Regions from separate parts of the Ravibacter arvi genome, predicted to be linked through region 1. Evidence: riboswitches for the same ligand, from Rfam matches in the RefSeq annotation. Region 1 holds a riboswitch; the other holds the start of a gene.
The links. Region 1 has a riboswitch for thiamine pyrophosphate ahead of ABD852_RS11425 (class I SAM-dependent methyltransferase). Riboswitches for the same ligand answer to the same signal wherever they lie in the genome.
Positions count from the first base shown of each region.

Region 2: linked by a shared signal. The riboswitch ahead of ABD852_RS20830 (TonB-dependent receptor) and the one ahead of ABD852_RS11425 (class I SAM-dependent methyltransferase) in region 1 are both predicted to bind thiamine pyrophosphate.

Region 1 is NZ_BAABEY010000021.1:36,976-45,609, reverse strand. Features, by position in the region: gene ABD852_RS11450 (M64 family metallopeptidase) at 1-2,034, opposite strand, end outside; gene ABD852_RS11445 (hypothetical protein) at 2,067-2,507, opposite strand; gene ABD852_RS11440 (class I SAM-dependent methyltransferase) at 2,854-3,771, shown strand; gene ABD852_RS11435 (hypothetical protein) at 3,774-4,139, opposite strand; gene ABD852_RS11430 (RNA polymerase sigma factor) at 4,336-4,917, shown strand; TPP riboswitch at 4,950-5,057, shown strand; gene ABD852_RS11425 (class I SAM-dependent methyltransferase) at 5,127-5,843, shown strand; gene ABD852_RS11420 (AIR synthase-related protein) at 5,840-6,889, shown strand; gene ABD852_RS11415 (thiamine phosphate synthase) at 6,976-7,599, shown strand; gene ABD852_RS11410 (Trm112 family protein) at 7,659-7,937, shown strand; gene ABD852_RS11405 (Crp/Fnr family transcriptional regulator) at 8,044-8,616, shown strand.
Region 2 is NZ_BAABEY010000036.1:264,909-273,542, reverse strand. Features, by position in the region: gene ABD852_RS20860 (RNA polymerase sigma factor) at 1-568, opposite strand, end outside; gene ABD852_RS20855 (HPP family protein) at 877-1,524, shown strand; gene ABD852_RS20850 (MCP four helix bundle domain-containing protein) at 1,678-2,721, opposite strand; gene ABD852_RS20845 (hypothetical protein) at 2,715-2,891, opposite strand; gene ABD852_RS20840 (hypothetical protein) at 2,860-3,027, opposite strand; gene ABD852_RS20835 (hypothetical protein) at 3,153-3,392, opposite strand; gene ABD852_RS20830 (TonB-dependent receptor) at 3,429-5,876, opposite strand; TPP riboswitch at 5,961-6,057, opposite strand; gene ABD852_RS20825 (dienelactone hydrolase family protein) at 6,180-8,219, opposite strand; gene ABD852_RS20820 (glutathionylspermidine synthase family protein) at 8,413-8,634, opposite strand, start outside.

The DNA of each region.
Region 1 (8,634 bases):
AACAGCGAAAATGCGCTGCCGCGGGGACTTTGCGCTTACTGCTGCGCTCGCTGCCGGGATATCGGGGCTGGTATTCTGGATACCGTCCGTGAGCACAACCACAGCTCTCGCCGTTGCAACGGCGCTGTCCAGAACCGCGCTGCCCAGTAGGGTGCCGCCACCGATGGAAGTATTACCACCCGGGTTCAGGTTGGTAGTGGTAAGTACATTCCGGGCTGCGGTGCGGCCGCTTCCAGAGACAGGGTCGCCGGCTACCACCAGTGACTGGAGTACATCGCCAGGGTTGGCGGCCTGGTGGTTGAACCGGACAATACCGATGCGGTCATTGTCTTTCAGAAGCGAAACATACAGGTTGGCAGCCTGTATGGCAAGGTCCATTTTTGAAGCTCCCGGTACGCCGGTAGGTTCGCTCATGCTGCCCGACCGGTCAATGACGAGCACCGAGTCAACCGGCGGTGGATCAACTGCTGTTGCGGAGAGGTTGAGCGTTACTGAGGAAGTGACCGGGTCGTCAGGGGTGGTGACGGTAACCGGTCCTGAAAAGCCAGGTCCGCCGGTGGCGGGAGAGGCAAACGCAACGTAAACGCGTCGCGAGGTGAAGGCCTCTGTCGCCAGGGGGGCGGGGAGTATAAAATTCAGGGAGGTCCCGGGGGCATAATCGAAGCCTGCCGGTGGTGGACTGAGCTGCACCTGCAATTGAGAAGAGCAGGTATTGCGAAGGTTTCGTACTTCGAACCAGCGGTACATGGTGAGCCGTCGCGCGACGTCGCCGAAATTGAGCTGCGTGGTACCGTCGGCGGTCTGGACCTGCATGGTAGCCATGGGTGTACAGACCAATGCGGTCAGTGCAATCCCGAGAGCGGCGGCGTTGCTGGTGATTAGCAGGTCGCCGTTGCGAACGCCTGTGGTGAAAGCCGGCCCGAAGGTAACCGAAATGGTTTGCGCCTGCCCGGCATTGAGCGTTCCGACAGCGGCGGGAGATACCGTAAAGTTGGGACTGGAGCTGGTGAGGGAAATACCGGTCACGGGCTCAGTTCCTACGTTGCTGATCTGGAAAGTGAGCGTCAGCGTAGAGCCTGCGCCGATACTCCCGAAATCCAGGCTGGTTGCAGAGGCCGCGAGTGCAGGAGTAGACCCGAAAAACGTGCGCAGGCGATTTTGTATGGCGCCGGCGCATACCTTACAAAATGGCTGTGAAGAATTCCGCATTTTACACGTATAGGTGGGCCGGAACAATCCGCAATGGTAGTAGCCGGCTCCTTCGTACAAGCCAATCTCTGTGTCGGTGGGGCGTACATTGGCCCTTTCGTCGCAGGTTGAGCAATCGGGGTTTTCCATCGTAGGAACCGGCGTCAGCGGCCCCACAAGAGGTGCCCACTTCAAACCTGCCAGGTTTCTGTGGGCGGTGATATTCGGTTCTGCGGGCTCGCCGCCCGGGGCGTTGTCACGGTCGGTTTCGCCGCTGGTGCATCCTGCCCAGGTACTGTATTCGTCGGCCAGGTCAAATGCCGCGTGGCCCAGTTCGTGCATGACCACATCGAGCCAGTCGTTGCTGAGGGCGGTCGCGAAGACGTTCCCATTGGCGCAGCCGCCTCGAATGGAGTTGTTGACCAGTACTGCTGCCGCGTGCCATTGCGGCAGCTGTGCATTCAGCGTGGACCTCACCAGGTTCCAGTCGCAGGCCAGGCATCGCCTTATCCCGGAAGAGCAATAACTGGCATCAAAATACGTGTCTGCGGTAGTGGCCGTTGCCGTAGAACTGTCCGGGCAGGTGGCCGGATTATCGGCCCCGTTGTCATCCGAACGTACATTTAACCGGTGAATATTGATTGCGCCCAGCAGGCCCGCCCCGAACCAGGGTTCGGTTTGAAAAGCATTGACTATATCGTTGCAACGGTTGTTGAAATCAACCTGTGCCGCTACCGAATTCCCCTGGAATCCTTCTGCGACAATCACGATGTTGAAGCGTTGGTTATCGGGACCGTTGTCCAATATTTTGGTTAGTCCCAGTATTTCTCCGTCTGAAGCTCCCATGGTATTGTTTATTTAATGGTGTGGATGATGGGCTATTTCCTGCCGAGTTTCAACACCGTGCGGCCGGTGTGTGCGGTTGCATGGTGTTCGTGCGTATTTTTTCCCGCCGTGTTGTCCACCACGTGAAGCTGCGAGATTTCTGCGACCCCGGGTATCAGAATTTCGAGCGTGAGGTCATGTGGTGGATGGTCCAACCGGTACATATATCCTTTTTCGCTGAATTGTTCCATTCCCAGAAAGGGGTTGGTGATGACCTGCCTGTAATAAATATTACCGTCATTGTCGTAGGCTTCGATCCAGAAACCCCGGCTGTTTTCCCCGTCGGGGAGTTGCGATGGGGCCGGGAGCGTCATATCATTGACCACGACCTGGCCCTCAACCGTCCACTTTTTGCCGTTCCAGCGTATGGTTACGCGCCGGACCGGACCCGGATAGCGGACCTCCATCCATTTGGGGGCGATGTTTTCTTTCATAAGTTTTTGTTTGGATTTGACCTGAATGGTGCGTTGAAGAAAATGAGATTCTGAGGACGATCCGTTCTGCTGCGTTAAGTGAAGTAAATTTGAGTCGTTAAGGATTGTAAATCAACAGGTTGTTATTGAACGGTGGATGTATTGATTAAACGGGATAGGGGGTGGGGAGGATAAGGATGATAGCCGGGAAAACCTTTGCAAAGCGCTTGGTTATCAGGTCGTCACACGATAAGTCTGCCTAAAAAACGGGTATTTTCTTCCATAATATCGCTTTTACCGAGTAATCCCTTCCACGAGGGAAGAGTTGCGGGGCGGAAAACCTCGATTTACACACGTTAATTAAGGCATGACCTCGACGGAAGAAAAAAGCTATGCGGCGCACGCGCGCTGGTTTGAAAAATGTTTCCCCGATCAGAATACCCAGGACGATACCATTCGACGCTGGATCGAGGACAAGGAAGGCGGGTATATCAATTATTGGATTCATCAGCAGATGTTCGGGCTTGCCGATCCGCTTTGCGAAGATCTGGCAAAGACCTGGCTGACTGTGGGGGACGGTTATGGTACCGATGCGAGCTACTTTTTTGAAAAGGGGATGGAGGTGACCGCAACCGATATTTCCGGTACATTCTTACCGGTAGCACGCAGCTTTCGTCTTATTGATAAGTTCTCTGTTGAAAACGTCGAAAAGTTGTCGTTTCAAAATGACAGTTTCGATTACGTTTTTTGCAAAGAGTCTTATCATCATTTTCCGCGTCCCCAAATGGGCGTATACGAAATGCTTCGGGTTGCCCGCGAGGGGATAGTCATCATTGAGCCGCAGGACCCGATCTCCAAAATGCCCCTTTTGCTGGGGCTCCGGAACCTGGCGGATCGTTTTGATACCGGTATGCTCAGGCGGCTCTGGAAAAACCAGTATTCTTTTGAAGAGGTCGGGAATTATGTATCGAAGCTATCTTTCCGTGAAATGGAAAAGCTTGCCAATGGCATCGGCCTGCCTGCAATGGCGGTCAAAGGGGTTAATTGCAATTTCTATACTCCGGCCGTAATAGGGAGCAAAGCAGATAACAGCTCGCCGGTTTTCCGGAAAATAAAACGCAGGAAACGCATGCTGGACTTGTTGTCGTCATGGTCGCTCATACCGGAACAGGTGCTCTGTGTAATGATTTTTAAGAAGAATCCGGCTGAAGCGGTACGGCAACGGCTCAAAAAGGCGGGTTTTCGCTTTTATGATTTCCCCGCCAACCCTTACCTCGTTCGATAACCTTACTCCTTCGGAACCGCAATTTCAATATGGTGAATGCTGACTTCCGGCATTTCAACTTTACGACCCCAGCCGCATTCTATTGCCCTCATTTTACCTGTACGCGAAAATTCAATCTGTACAGGGATGCGAAATAAACCGTCCCGGCTTCCCGCGGATTCAATAATGGGATTGATTTTTTTCATGGAATCCTCGCTGGGCGCAGTAGGTCCTGTTTCCTCGCCGGTGTGCTGCTCAAAATGCCAGGAGCACCCGTCTATAGCGAGTTCGTTGACGAGGTAGGCGTTAGCGGTTTTGACGGCAATTTTGTGGTTTGAACAACCTGCGGACAGTCCCAGAATTGTTATGCCTAACAGTAAAAATTTCATCGGTATCAAAGAGTTTGGGCGCCGGGACTTGCCGGACCGCCGTACGATAAGTGCCGGGGCCGGCTGCTTCTGCGGCCTGGTTATCAAAAAAAAATGGTGATCTCCTTGTTGATCAGAATTTTATTCTAAATTAACGAGAGTTTTTCTGCATAAAAATAGTTGGAATCAGATCAGGTATTATAAAACTGCTGACTAATTGAATAGCAAACGTCGTGTCACCGAGGAAAACGACCGGTTTCTGCAACTGTGGCTTTTGTCACAGCAGGGAGACAATACTGCTTTTCGAAGCCTGGCGGATGGTCTTTATCGTACCCTCTTCAACTACGCCTTCAATTTTACCAGTGATCGCGAGTTTATTAAAGATACCATCCAGGAGCTGTTCATCACAATATGGGCTAAAAAACACCGCATTCATATGGAGGTGGTTGTGCTATATTTCCTGAAATCGCTACGCAATCAGCTCTGGCAGCATTTCCGGCGCCGCGGCAGCTCCGTCCATTTTTACGATATCAGTGAATACGCCGAACTGGAGGAAGAGGAAGGCAACATAGAGGAGATCATCGTAGCCGATGAGGTGTGGGCCGAAAATGAGCACAGGCTGCAGGCCGCCCTGAGGGAACTTCCCAAACGTCAGAAAGAGGTGGTCTTCCTCAAATATTATGAAGGCATGGACAACGACCGTATTGCACAGATTATGCAGGTCAACAAACAGTCGGTTGCCAACCTGCTTTTTAAGGCCATGCAGGTATTAAGAAGCCAGATGGCGGCCAGGGTTTGAAAAATGCGGAAAAGTTTTCCTATCTTTACGAATAACATCGCACGGGGTGCCTGAACTGCTACAAACAGTGATGTGCTGAGATAATACCCGTATAACCTGATCCGGATAATACCGGCGTAGGAATGCTGCCACTTAGCGTGACTTGTCACCTGTTTGTCTCGTTGCATACGCCTGTACTGGCGGTTCAATGAATCAAACATTTAGCAAGTATGTTACCGCAACAAAAAGAGTTCGGCCAACTTTCAGGCCATCTTCAGAACTGGCAAGGCCGCAGCGAATGGTTTTTTAACCGGGAGCACACGGATACCTATGAGCTTTGGTACGAGGGGCGCTATAAAAGAGCGGAAATCTTTCAGAAGAAAATTATTGGCAGCCTGGTCGGGAAAGACGAAAGGGTGAAAACACTGCTTGAATTCGGCTGTGGCACTACCCGTTTTACACGTTGGTGGAAGGAAATCGGTATTGAAGCTTCGGGAGGAGATATTTCCCCGCTCATGCTCGGGCAGGGAGTGAGGCTGTTCGATGGCAACCTGGTGCTGGCAGACGCGCATTTCATGCCCTTCAAAAATGATACTTTCGACGCGCTGGCCTTTATTACTACTTTTGAATATTACCGGGACCCGGTTCACGTTATCCGGGAAGCCGCACGGGTAGCCCGCCATGGCATTGTTTTCGGGATGATGAACCGCAATTCTCCAAAATTTGTGAGAAGACGGGTCCAGCAGTTTTTCGGTAAAAACCCGTTTTATGTCACGGCTACCTTTTATACGCCGCAGCAGTTGGTGGCGTTGGTAGAAAAAGCGCTGGCCGGCAGTCTTTACAAGATTGAATGGACCTGTACAGGGCTTCCCAAGTGGTTCCCGGTGCAGCAATGGGGGCTCCCCTATGGCGACTTTTTCGGGCTTTATGTGCGGTTGGAGAAATGAAAACGAACCAGCAACCCGGCAAAATAGACCGGGAAACCTTTCAGCATACCATCTGGAAAAAAGTAGGGCGGCACCGGCAGGAAGTAATCGCCGGTCCGCAATACGGGGTGGACGTTTCCGTGATCCGGTTGCCCGGGGGCGGTTTCATGGCGAGCGCCAGCGACCCGGCTTCACTGGTGCCGGGCCTTACCCTGGCTGAATCGGCCTGGCTGACCGTGCACCTGACTGCCAACGATCTCGCTACTACGGGACATCTGCCCATGTACGCCCAATTTGTGCTGAATCTGCCTGCGGAAATGAGCACTCCCGACTTTGAAGCTTACTGGACCATGGTACACGAGTACTGTGACGATCTTGGAGTGGCTATTACCGGCGGTCATACCGGAAAGGTGCAGGGACAGGCCTGTACATTTGTGGGTGGAGTAACGATGTCGCTGGTAGCCCCTGAAATTTTACTAAGCAAAAATATCCGCCCCGGCCAGTGCATAATCGTGACGAAAGGCTGCGCCTGGTCTGCTTCGGCTATTCTCGCAAAGGTGTTTCCCGAGACAGTAAAGATGCTTTTGGGCGTGCCGGAATGGGAGAAGGTGGGTGCCTCTTTTCAAGGGCTTTCCGTTGCAAAAGAGGCCGTAGCAGCCTTTCAGACCCGGCAGGTCAGCGCGATGCATGACGTCACGGAGGGCGGCGTTCTGGGCGCTGTTCATGAAATGTGCCTGGCGGGCGGCGTGGGCGCACTGGTCAACACAAGTGTGCTGCCGGTGAGTCAGGCGGTCAGTCGTATTGCCGGCCATTTCGGATTTGATCCGCACTGCAGCCTCGGTTCGGGCGCCCTGCTGATGGCCTGCAATCCCGAAGCAGCCGACACCGTGGTTGACACGCTCGGTACGCTGGAAATTCCTGCTTTTAAGATCGGACATTTTACCAACCGTTTACAGGGCGTAGCCTTATATGAAACCGACCCGGAACATCACCGGATTTTCCTCCCAGCGCAGTACGACGGGTATTGGAATGCCTATTCTGCGGCGCTATCACGTGGATGGAAGTAAGGTGTGAGGGATGAGGTGTGAGCTGTGAGCTGATGCCTACCCTCAACCCTCAAACCTCATACCTCACACCTCATACCTAAAAAACAATGAAAGGCATCTACCTTATTTTAAACCCCGCCAGTCCCCGGTTGTTAGCCGGTCTCGCGGCGGTGCTCGAAACCGGGACAATCGGTTTGGTGCAGATCTGGGATCATTGGCCGGAGGGCCTTGGCAAAGCCGGGCTGGTTTCGGAGATTCTTGCGTTATGCCGGTCGAAAGGTGTGCCGGTATTGGCCAACAATGATGTGAAACTATTGGAAGAATTTGCATTGGACGGAGTTCACCTGGACCACCTGCCCGGGGAACCGCTGGTTTCTTTCCGGAAAAAGCTTCCACCGAAAGCGATAATCGGGCTGACCCTTGGGAACGACCTGTCTGCGTTAACCGGCGCGGAAGCACATCAATTGGACTACGTGTCTTTTTGTTCGGTTTTCCCGTCCGGGTCGGCAGGAGTTTGTGAAATCGTTTCCCGCGAGACAATTTCAAAGGCCCGGTCATTCACCGAACTGCCCATTTTCCTGGCCGGCGGGATCAACGCAACCACAATTTCGAGCCTCCGGGGTCTGGCTTTTGACGGCGTGGCGGTGGTCTCGGGAATAATGGGAAGTGAAAACCCGGCCGCTGAAGCGTTAACTATTTACGGGGGGTTAGGTGTGAGGCGTGAGGCGTGAGGTGTAACCTCATACCTCATACCTCAAACCTCACCCCTCATACCTCAAACCTATCTCCCATGAAAACTTTTTTTGCCGATAAATTGTGTTGTCCTTTTGACCATGCGTCGTTGTCGCTGGCTGAGTTTGTCAAAAACCAGGCGGGTGATATTCTGGAGGGACTGCTGACCTGCCCGACCTGCAAGCGTTATTACCCGATTATTTACGGTATACCGGTTATGACGCCGGATACCTACCGTGAGAAAGCGCTCGAAGCGCCGGTTATGGCCCGTTGGCTGCCCGGTTACCGGGCAAATGGCTTTCAGCTTTTGGTGGACGAACCGGGAGTTGATGATTGAGGCTCGGGGGCCGGTTTCCGATTTCTGATGGTGCGGGTTCCCGGATCCTGGAAAAACTCCGTTATATTTAGCAGGTTGTTTCAGGAGAAGCGACCTTACACCACCTATGAAAGACATCGTTAGATCGGCATACCGGCATCCTTTGCTCGTCGGGGAGGACCTGGAACGCCTGGTAGCTGCGCACCACCGGTGTGAAGTTGAAAAAGGGAAAGTGCTGATACCGGAAGGGCAAGTAGCCGGAGAATATTACATCCTGCAATCGGGGCTGATCCGGGCGTTCGTTCACGACTATGAAGGCAGTGAAATTACCACCGAGTTTTTCGTTGCCGGCGAAATTGCGATTGTACCGGATTCCCTTTTCCAGCGAAGCCCTTCCAAAGAAACCCTGGTGGCCGCGACGAACTCGGTTTTGTGGAAAATTTCATTTGATGATTTTCAACTGCTGTTCCACCAGGTTCCGGGCTTCAGCGAATGGGGGCGTCTATGGTTCACCCAGCAGCTTTTTGCTATGAAGCAGCGGTCGCTCGAAATGATTACGGCCAAGGCCACCGACCGTTATCTGCGGCTGGTGACGGAGAAACCGCAAATTATCCAGCATGTGCCGCTCAAGCAAATAGCGTCGTTTTTAGGCATTACAGATACTTCCCTGAGCAGAATCAGGAAAGAAATCTCCCAGTAGGCGGTGCGGTCGTTTACG
Region 2 (8,634 bases), on a different contig from region 1:
TGCGCACCACTTCTTTGAGGCATTTCAGGCCATCGTAAATAAAGCGGCATGCCGAATGGTAATTCACTCCCATCAGCTGCGCGATCTCTTCGTTGCTGAAGTGTTCATAAAACCGGAGGTATATCGCCTGTTGCTGACGTGCGCTCAGTGTTTTGAGATTGGTTTGCAGCGATCTTAAAAGTTCGTTTCGTGCCTGGTCCTCTATCAGGATGGTTTCAAAGGGGTCTTCGGCCTGGAGGTGGTCCTGGTAATCGAGGAGGCTCTCCCCCGTCTTATTCGTTTCTTCTCTTTTAAGTACCGTATATAACCGGTTCCGAAGCGCCCTGAAAAGATAGAATTTCAGCTGTCCCTCCCCGACGTCCGCCAGCTTTTCCCGCGACCGCCACAGCTCCAGGAATAAATCGTGGACTGTATCTTCGATCAGGTCGGGATCAGCGGCGATCTTTCTCCCGTATTTCAGGAGCTGGTGTACGTGATGCTCGTATATTTCCTGAAAAGCCGAACGGCTTCCCTTACGGAACGCATCCCACACGCCCGGTACAGACCTGTTCACCGAATGATTAATCACGTTTACGTAAAAGTTTGGTCAGGGTTCGATACAAAAACTTGGTCCTTTATTACTAATCTCACAACCCCCATGTTTTATACCTTCCCGGCCTCACTTTTTTTTCTGCCCACCCAAATTACCGCCGCGATTTGCCGGCGCCAATCTTTCGCTATCGGAAAAATTCAAAAAATCATTTTTAACCAAAATAGTATTTTTCCTACTTTTGCAAAATAAAACATTCTTGTACATCCGATAAAAAAAGTCACACACCCGCCAGGGAACCGGGCGAATAACAAAAATAAACCCTACCATCCGTTAGGGCGACAAATATGGTCAAAGAGAAAATAAAGCGAAGTTACAGAATTGCCCGGTACGTATTTTACAAAGAAACACTCGTTAATAACACCGAGCACTTCTGGTCCTTTACCGGCGCATTCCTGGGAATTGGAATAATTGCATTTTTACAGTCTCACTTTACAGCATCCGATCACCTTTTCCTGATTGGATCCTTTGGCGCCTCCTCGGTCCTGATTTACGGGGCCATCCAGAGCCCGCTGGCACAACCACGCAACCTGATAGGCGGTCACGTCATTTCAACGCTCGTGGGTGTAACCGTCTGCCGCCTTTGCCCGGACATTATCTGGATCACAGCGCCGCTTGCCGTAGCACTGTCTATCATCAGTATGCAAATGACAAAAACACTCCACCCCCCGGGTGGTGCAAGCGCACTGATTGCTGTCACAGGCTCTGAGCAGGTAAAGGACCTCGGTTATTGGTTCGTGTTTTCACCGGTGCTTTCCGGGGCGTTGATATTACTGGCTGTGGCGCTCGTTTTCAATAACATCACCCCTGACCGGCAGTACCCGACCAGCAAAAGGTTTTCCCGAACGTTCAACCGGTTTATGCGGCCGACCAGCCATTTTATTAACCTTTACAAAAAAAGGCGGCACGGAACTTCTGAGACCATTCCGCGGTAGTATCGGCCTGTCCTATTCGAAACGATAATTTAGAGACAAAGTCACACGACGGTTGTCGGGACGGGTATGGCTCAATACGCACAGATCGCCGTGCTCGCACGCAACACCCGGGCATCTTCTGCGAGCACGGCATCGGCAAGCGTGAGTCTTTTATCAATTCAGGTTGAACCCCTTGCGTTCGGTATTGACGATCTTCGAGCTGAAGATAAGGTGCAGCACCAGCCCCCCGACCAGAAGCGCGGTCAAAATAAGCAGGGTTGAGTATAACCTGACCAGCGAAACATCAGTCGAGGACGCTTCGGTCAGCTCTTCTCCCACGCGCAGCTGTATGGCTGTCAGCTCATTGAGTCTTAGTATCGTATGCTGGAACACTTCACCGCCCTTGCCTTCAAAAAGACCGATACCCTCATTTATAAAGCCGGCATTGCTGAAATTGAGAATTGATTTTTCGAGAAGGGCATACTCAGTGACCCTGTTTTTGAGCGCTGTGAAACTCCTCGACTCCTGCTCAACCAGGTAAGTTTTTTCATAGGCCCCGAGGAGAGAATCTATCTTCTCATCGTGTTTCTCCAGTTTCTCCTGGAGGGATACCTGGTCGCGCTGTGCCTCGGTAAGCAAGTGTTTTTCCAGGAGCAGGCGTTTGGTGTACAAGCTTTCCGTCAGATGGATAATATCGATCGCGGGCATCAGCCGGTCCTGGTAAATGGACGTAAAGGAGCGTGCTATCCCATTGATGTTGTAGTTGGACAATGCGTTGATCAGTACGATCATTACCATCACCCCACCGAGCAGCAACGCCGCTTTCACCTTTTGCTGAATCACAAATGACCACTTCATCACCGAACAATTTTGTCTGAACCTACGACCACCAAATAGTAATTTTAATAAAAAAGCCGCATATTTTACAACTAAACTCCGGAATTTCTCTACCGAAAAAGGCGATTTGTACGAAACCGGCCGCCGGTTACCGAAGCCGGGTAAAAAAGCTTCGGTAACCGGCGGCCGGCCTGTTCGTGATCTGCTACCATTGACAACAACAGGTTTGGCGCCGCACCACCCGGAGGTCATCCCGACCGCAGTGGAGGGATCTCCCGGTCCCTGCACCAAATCCTTTAAATAGAATTTTCCTAATAATAGGAGATCCTTCGACTCCGCTGCGCTGCGCTCAGGATGACCATCCGGCAGATGCGCTACCATTGACAATAACAGGTTTGGCTCCGCTCCAACCGGAGGGTCATTTCGAGCGGAGCCGAGGAATCTCCCGCTCTCCGGACCCGTTCCTTTGAGTAGGATTTTTCTAACAACAGGAGATCCTTCGGCTCCACTACATTCCGCTCAGGATGACCCTCCGGTAGATGCGCTACCATTGAATACTACGGATGGGTGCGCCACCCGGAGGGTCATCCCGACCGCAGTGGAGGGATCTCCCGGTCCCAGTACCCAATCCATTTCAGAGGACTTTTTTATAGCAACAGGAGATCCTTCAGTTCCACTGCGTTCCATTCAGGATGACCATCCGGCAGATGCGCTACCATTGACAACAACAGGCTTGGCACCGCACCAACCGGAGGGTCATCCCGACCGCAGTGGAGGGATCTCCCTGCACCCAATCCATTTCAGAGGGCTTTTTATAGCAACAAGAGATCCTTCGACTCCGCTGCGCTCCGCTCAGGATGACCGTCCGGGTGGTAGCCTCCGGCTACCATAGACTTCCATTGACAACATCTATTTGTCTTCTCCGTTACAAGGTGTTTTCGCAAAAAAACTTTTTTCTCAGGATGACCATCCGGCAGATGCGCTACAGGATGACCGTCCGGGCGGTAGCCTCCGGTTACCATTGACTTCCACTGACAACATCTATTTGTCATCTCCGGCACAAGGTGTTTTCGCAAAAAACTTCTTTCTTAAAACGACAGGTTCACACCCAGAAGGAAGTTGGTGCCTGCCTGCGGGAAATAAAACACTTCCTGCGTATGTACCGCTCCTGAACGGTAACCGTAAGTATACCCATTGGAAACGTATTTGGTATTCAGCAGGTTATTGATCAATCCGATCACCTCAATCGACTTGACCCACTTCGGCGTTACTTTCCAGGAAAGACGGAGGTCGTTCGTGAAGTAGCCGTCGAGCCGGCGGTCTGCCGAAGAAGTATTGTCAAGGTATTGACTCCCGACATATTTGGAAAGCAATGCCAGCTCCCAGCCCGAAGCAGGCTTGTAACGCAGCTGGCTGCCCGTTACCACGTTGGGAGAAAATGAAATATCCGTTTTTCCGTGATGAACCGCTTCATGTTCATAAGTCTCATAGTTCAGAACGTACTCGGTGAAGTTATTGATCTTGTTTTGGCTCCAGGTAACGTTGGCGTTCCAGTTCAGGTCGCTGGTAATTGCCCAGCCGGCTTCCAACTCAATTCCCGCACGGTAGCTTTTGGGTACGTTCATCCGGACCGAACTTCCTACATCATTTACGGCGCCGGTGAGCACCAATTGATTGCGGTAATCCATCAGGTAGGCATTTGCATTCAACGAAACCCGGTTTAAGCGGACCCGGTACCCGGCCTCCCAATCGTACAACGTCTCATGGGTGGGAACTGCCCCCGGGCGGGCATCTACAAAGTCATTACGGTTTGGCTCGCGGTTGCCGACGCTGAAGGATGCATAGACGGAGGCGCCATTGGCGAGATCGTAGTTAATACCCACTTTGGGGTTCCAGAAACGGGACCGGGTATCTACATTCAGCTCTAAAAGCTCGTTGTCGGTACCGTTCACAGTGTAATCCACCGACCTGAACTGCAAATCTCCGTACACATTGAAGGCCGTGCTTAGCTGATAATATGCTTTTGCGTACAGGTTAAAATCTGTTTTAAGCCCGCGCCCCGAATAGTACCTGTACCCTGATTCGCTTGTACTCGCAAACCTGGCCCAGATTACCTTTCCGTAGTGGTCATTATCAAACTGGTTCCATCCGCCGCCGATGCTCAGGTTCAGCTTTTTGAAATTGTTGTAGTCGAGCGAGAAAGTGGTGCCATAATAGTGATTGTCCAGCCAGCGCTGGCGGATCAGGTCCGTTCGCTTGATGGTGTCACTGCCCGTCACGACCGGCGGCAACAGGTAGCTGCTGAGCTTGGCATTGTCCTTATATTGTTCGTAATAACCGGCGCCTCTTACATAAAACGCGTTTACGTTAAGGGTAAGCTGGTTGGAAAGCGTATGCGAAGTAAGCAACTGGTACTGGTCCTGCTGATAGTTGTCGGTTTCATTGTCGTACCAGTACAGGTTATAGGTCCGGGGATTTGCATTCAACAGGTTTTGAGCGTCACGTTCGTTCAGCTCATTCCGGCCGATAAAGGCAAGAATACCCTCCCGGTTGTTCCGGTATTTGGCTTCGGGAACGCCATTCCACGCCTGGTAAGTGCGTTCCTTCCCTGAAAACACGTTGGCCCTGATGTAGCTTTTCCTCCCGTAATAAGCGCCCGACAGGTAAAATGATTTCAGATCGGAGCTTGCCCGATCTATAAAACCGTCCGATTTAACTCTGGACAGACGCGCATCAACTGTAAATTTATCATTCAACAACCCACTCCCCACCTTGACTGTGTTCTTCCAGGTGTTGAAAGAGCCGTATGAATTGGCAAGTTCTGCATAAGCTTCTCTCCGGAATTCGTTGGTGTTGATATTTACCGTGGCCCCGAAAGCCCCCGCTCCGTTGGTGGAGCTTCCTACGCCTCTTTGTATCTGGATACTGCTTACGGACGATGCGAAGTCCGGCATGTTGACAAAGAAGGCGCCCTGGCTTTCAGGGTCATTGTAAGGAATACCGTTGATCGTCATATTGATACGCGTGGCATCGGAGCCCCGTATCCTCATACCGGTGTATCCAACCCCGGCGCCCGCGTCGGTGGTAGTAACCATTGAGGGGGTAAAATTCAGCAGAACCGGTAAATCCTGGCCAAGATTCTGTCCGCGAATTGCCTCGGCTGTAACGTTGGTATAAGCCATCCCGGTTTTATCCGAAACCCGGGTAGCGCTTACAATGACTTCATCGGCAGTGAAAGTGGTCCGTTTCAATAAAATTTCAGGGGATTTTTCCAGATCTGAAATCCGCACGGTGGCCGGCAAAAACCCGAGAAAAGAGATTTCCAGTGTCTCCGTATCGGGGAGGAGATTGTTCAGGTGAAACCGGCCGCGCTCGTCGGTAGTGGTCCCCCGGCTCGGACCGGCCTTTACCGTCGCCCCGGGCAGGGGCTGTCTTGTTTCTGCATCCGAAACATTTCCGGAAACATTTTTCTGGGCCAAAAGTGGTTTGCCCGCAATCAGGCAAACGAACATCAGACAGGCCGCAACTTTACGCATAAAAATGAGCTAAGTTAACGAACAGGCAAGGGGCCGTACCTATCCTTAGGTTAAACAATAATACTTTTGAGAAATTGAGCTTTGTTGTCAATTGATCTCAGTCCCTACGCCGGCACTACCCGGATCAGGTTGTATGGGTATGATCTCAGCCCGTTTATTTTGGGCACCCCTTTGAGTCGCTACAAAGTAAACAGGTTATCCGGGAGGAAACAAGTTTTATTTGGGGTTTGAACCGGCGAGAAAACAAAAACTCCCGATGTCGTTGCGACATCGGGAGTTTTAATAAACGACAGATAACGACGATCAGTCTATAACGACCTTTGCCCCGCCGCCCGTCTTTGTGCGCATCGCTGCATATTCTTTTTGAGCCTCCTCTTTTTCAGGAGAAGAAAGTGCCCTTCCGGAGAGGGTGACCGGATTGTGCAGGAATACAGGAGATTGGCCTAGTGCTGCCGCCAGTGAAAGATCGCCCCACTGGAGGATACCCGGCACGTGAACTCCCACCCCAAAATGCTCTATCCCCTTCCCCGAATCAAAAACATAGCTGGCCGGGCTTCCGTAGGTATGTACCTCCTTCAGCTTCCCGCCGGTAGCTGCGTGGAAAATTCCGGCGAGGCCGGCTTCCTTGTACCCGTGAAATGACACGCCGGCAGCACCTTGCTCTTTTCTCAGCCAATCCGCGACCGTAGCCAGCTCGTCAGCCCAATTCCCCATTACTGTTCCGCCCAACCACAACGCTGCGCGGCCATAGGTATGCAGACGGCTGAGGTTATCGAACCCATTGGACGATTTTGAAAACGCTTCCCCGGTCCCGGAAAAATCGATTACGGCAATCCCTGACCCTGATTTCATGAGTAACGACAGACCAGAGGCGGGTATCGCCGATTTTCCCTCGGCATGTGCGACCACCACGAATTCTTTGTTTTTCCCCTTTCGTAGCAGAACGGGCAGCAGGCGTTCATCCCCGGTCTCCAGTATGACACGGCTCCAACCATCAGTTTCACCGGCTTTCTGAGAAACGGCAATGGCCGGCTTTCCGGAAATCCCCAACAGAGCCGACAGATCAGACCGCTTTTTGGCTGCATTGATAGCGGATTCCGCCATCAGCTTTTTCTTCAGCTCACTCCCTGCCCAGCGACTGTAAGATTCGGTACTTTGAACCTTGGGATCGCGTTTCCCATCCTGAAAAACCATAAGTTGCCCGGCCGGCAGAGCGGATACCTGCTGCTCTTTTCTCGGGCGGCCGTCACCTTTTCCCTTGAGATGGAAATCCATCCAGCCTAAAAGCGCCTCCCGGTCCTCCGCAAAATACCCGTGGGGATGGTCATAAAGCTCGTAGCCGATGTTCTTTCCAACACCATACCAGTCAAAAACAGGTTGTGCTTTCGCAAGACTTTTTTTCATTTCTGCCGGGTAAAAAGTCGGGTTGGATTCCTGGTTATGATTGCACATCTTGATTGCCCTCGGCGCCACCAACCCCAATACCCCCCACTCTTCCGTAAAAGTCAGTCCCTTCGGAAGCACTTCACACACACAGTTGTGTGCCATAATATATGAATCGAAAGTGCCGACACTGACCACGGGCATTGCGGCTTTAACCCGTTCATCTATTGCTGCCAGCCACATGGTCTGATTACCGCCGCCGCTTGCGCCGGTTGCCCCGATTTTATCCCGGTCCACATTCGGCAATGAGCGCAGCAAATCCACGGCTCGTATATTATCGGTCAACTGCATCCCCATCAGCGTTTCGCCGATATTGAGCAGCGATGCACCCAGCGCTGCACCATGATACTCGAACTCGCCGTGTACAGTACCCCGCTCTCCGGCGCCCCAGGGATCGATGCAAAGCGCGACATATCCTTCCCGGGCAAGCGACTGTCCTACCAGCTGATAAGGTTCATACAGCTTGCCGTCCCGGGAATGTCCCATCATCATGACCACCGCAGGAAATGGACCTTTACCTTCGGGTTCGTAGAGATTTGCTGTTGCGTAGACATCCGGCCGGGTCTGGAAATAAACATTTTTGACGGTGTAACCATTTCCCTGGTATTTCCCTGTCTCTTTCAGGTTAAATGGCAGCGACTCGTAAAACTTTACACCGGTTCGAGCGATTACATTTTCGCGCAGCCGCTTCCGCTGTTCTTTCCACGCCGCCAGATTGCCCGGTAGCTGGTGTGCCTTGCTTCTATTCAGCGCAAGGTGCCGGTAGCGGGCATGAAGAACATCTGTTTCGTCGTTGAAAACCTTAGGCAGCGAATCCGGCAATACGCCCTGCAGCGGCCGGGCCCAACCCGGGCTCAGCAAGGTAATACTCAATACAGTCGATAGAAGAATTTCTTTCACAGGCTTTATTTCGGGCTTAGTAATCGTGACAATAAAAATAAAACTACAGAAAGAACGAAGACTGCATTCTTGCGCGAACACAATTTATTAACGGTAACGTTATCGGAATTCAACGCGCACTCAAAAACAAGGCGGGCCGGAGTACCGGCCCGCCTTGTTTAAAAAAAAGTCTTCGTCACCTGCAGTTTTTCTACTACTCAATTATGTGTCCGACGAACTGTGCAGTATTATCAAGAATTTGACCGCCGCGCCTAAAACCAAGCGCGCAGGCTTCGTTTACGATGAAAAGGCCGGCCTGGTAGGTATAACCGGCCGTATCGGTCTCAAAAGGAAAATACTCCTGGTACACCCTTGGCTGATTACCGTACTCCCCGGCTACCGATTCCAAAATATCGCCGCCCTTTTCGATGATACT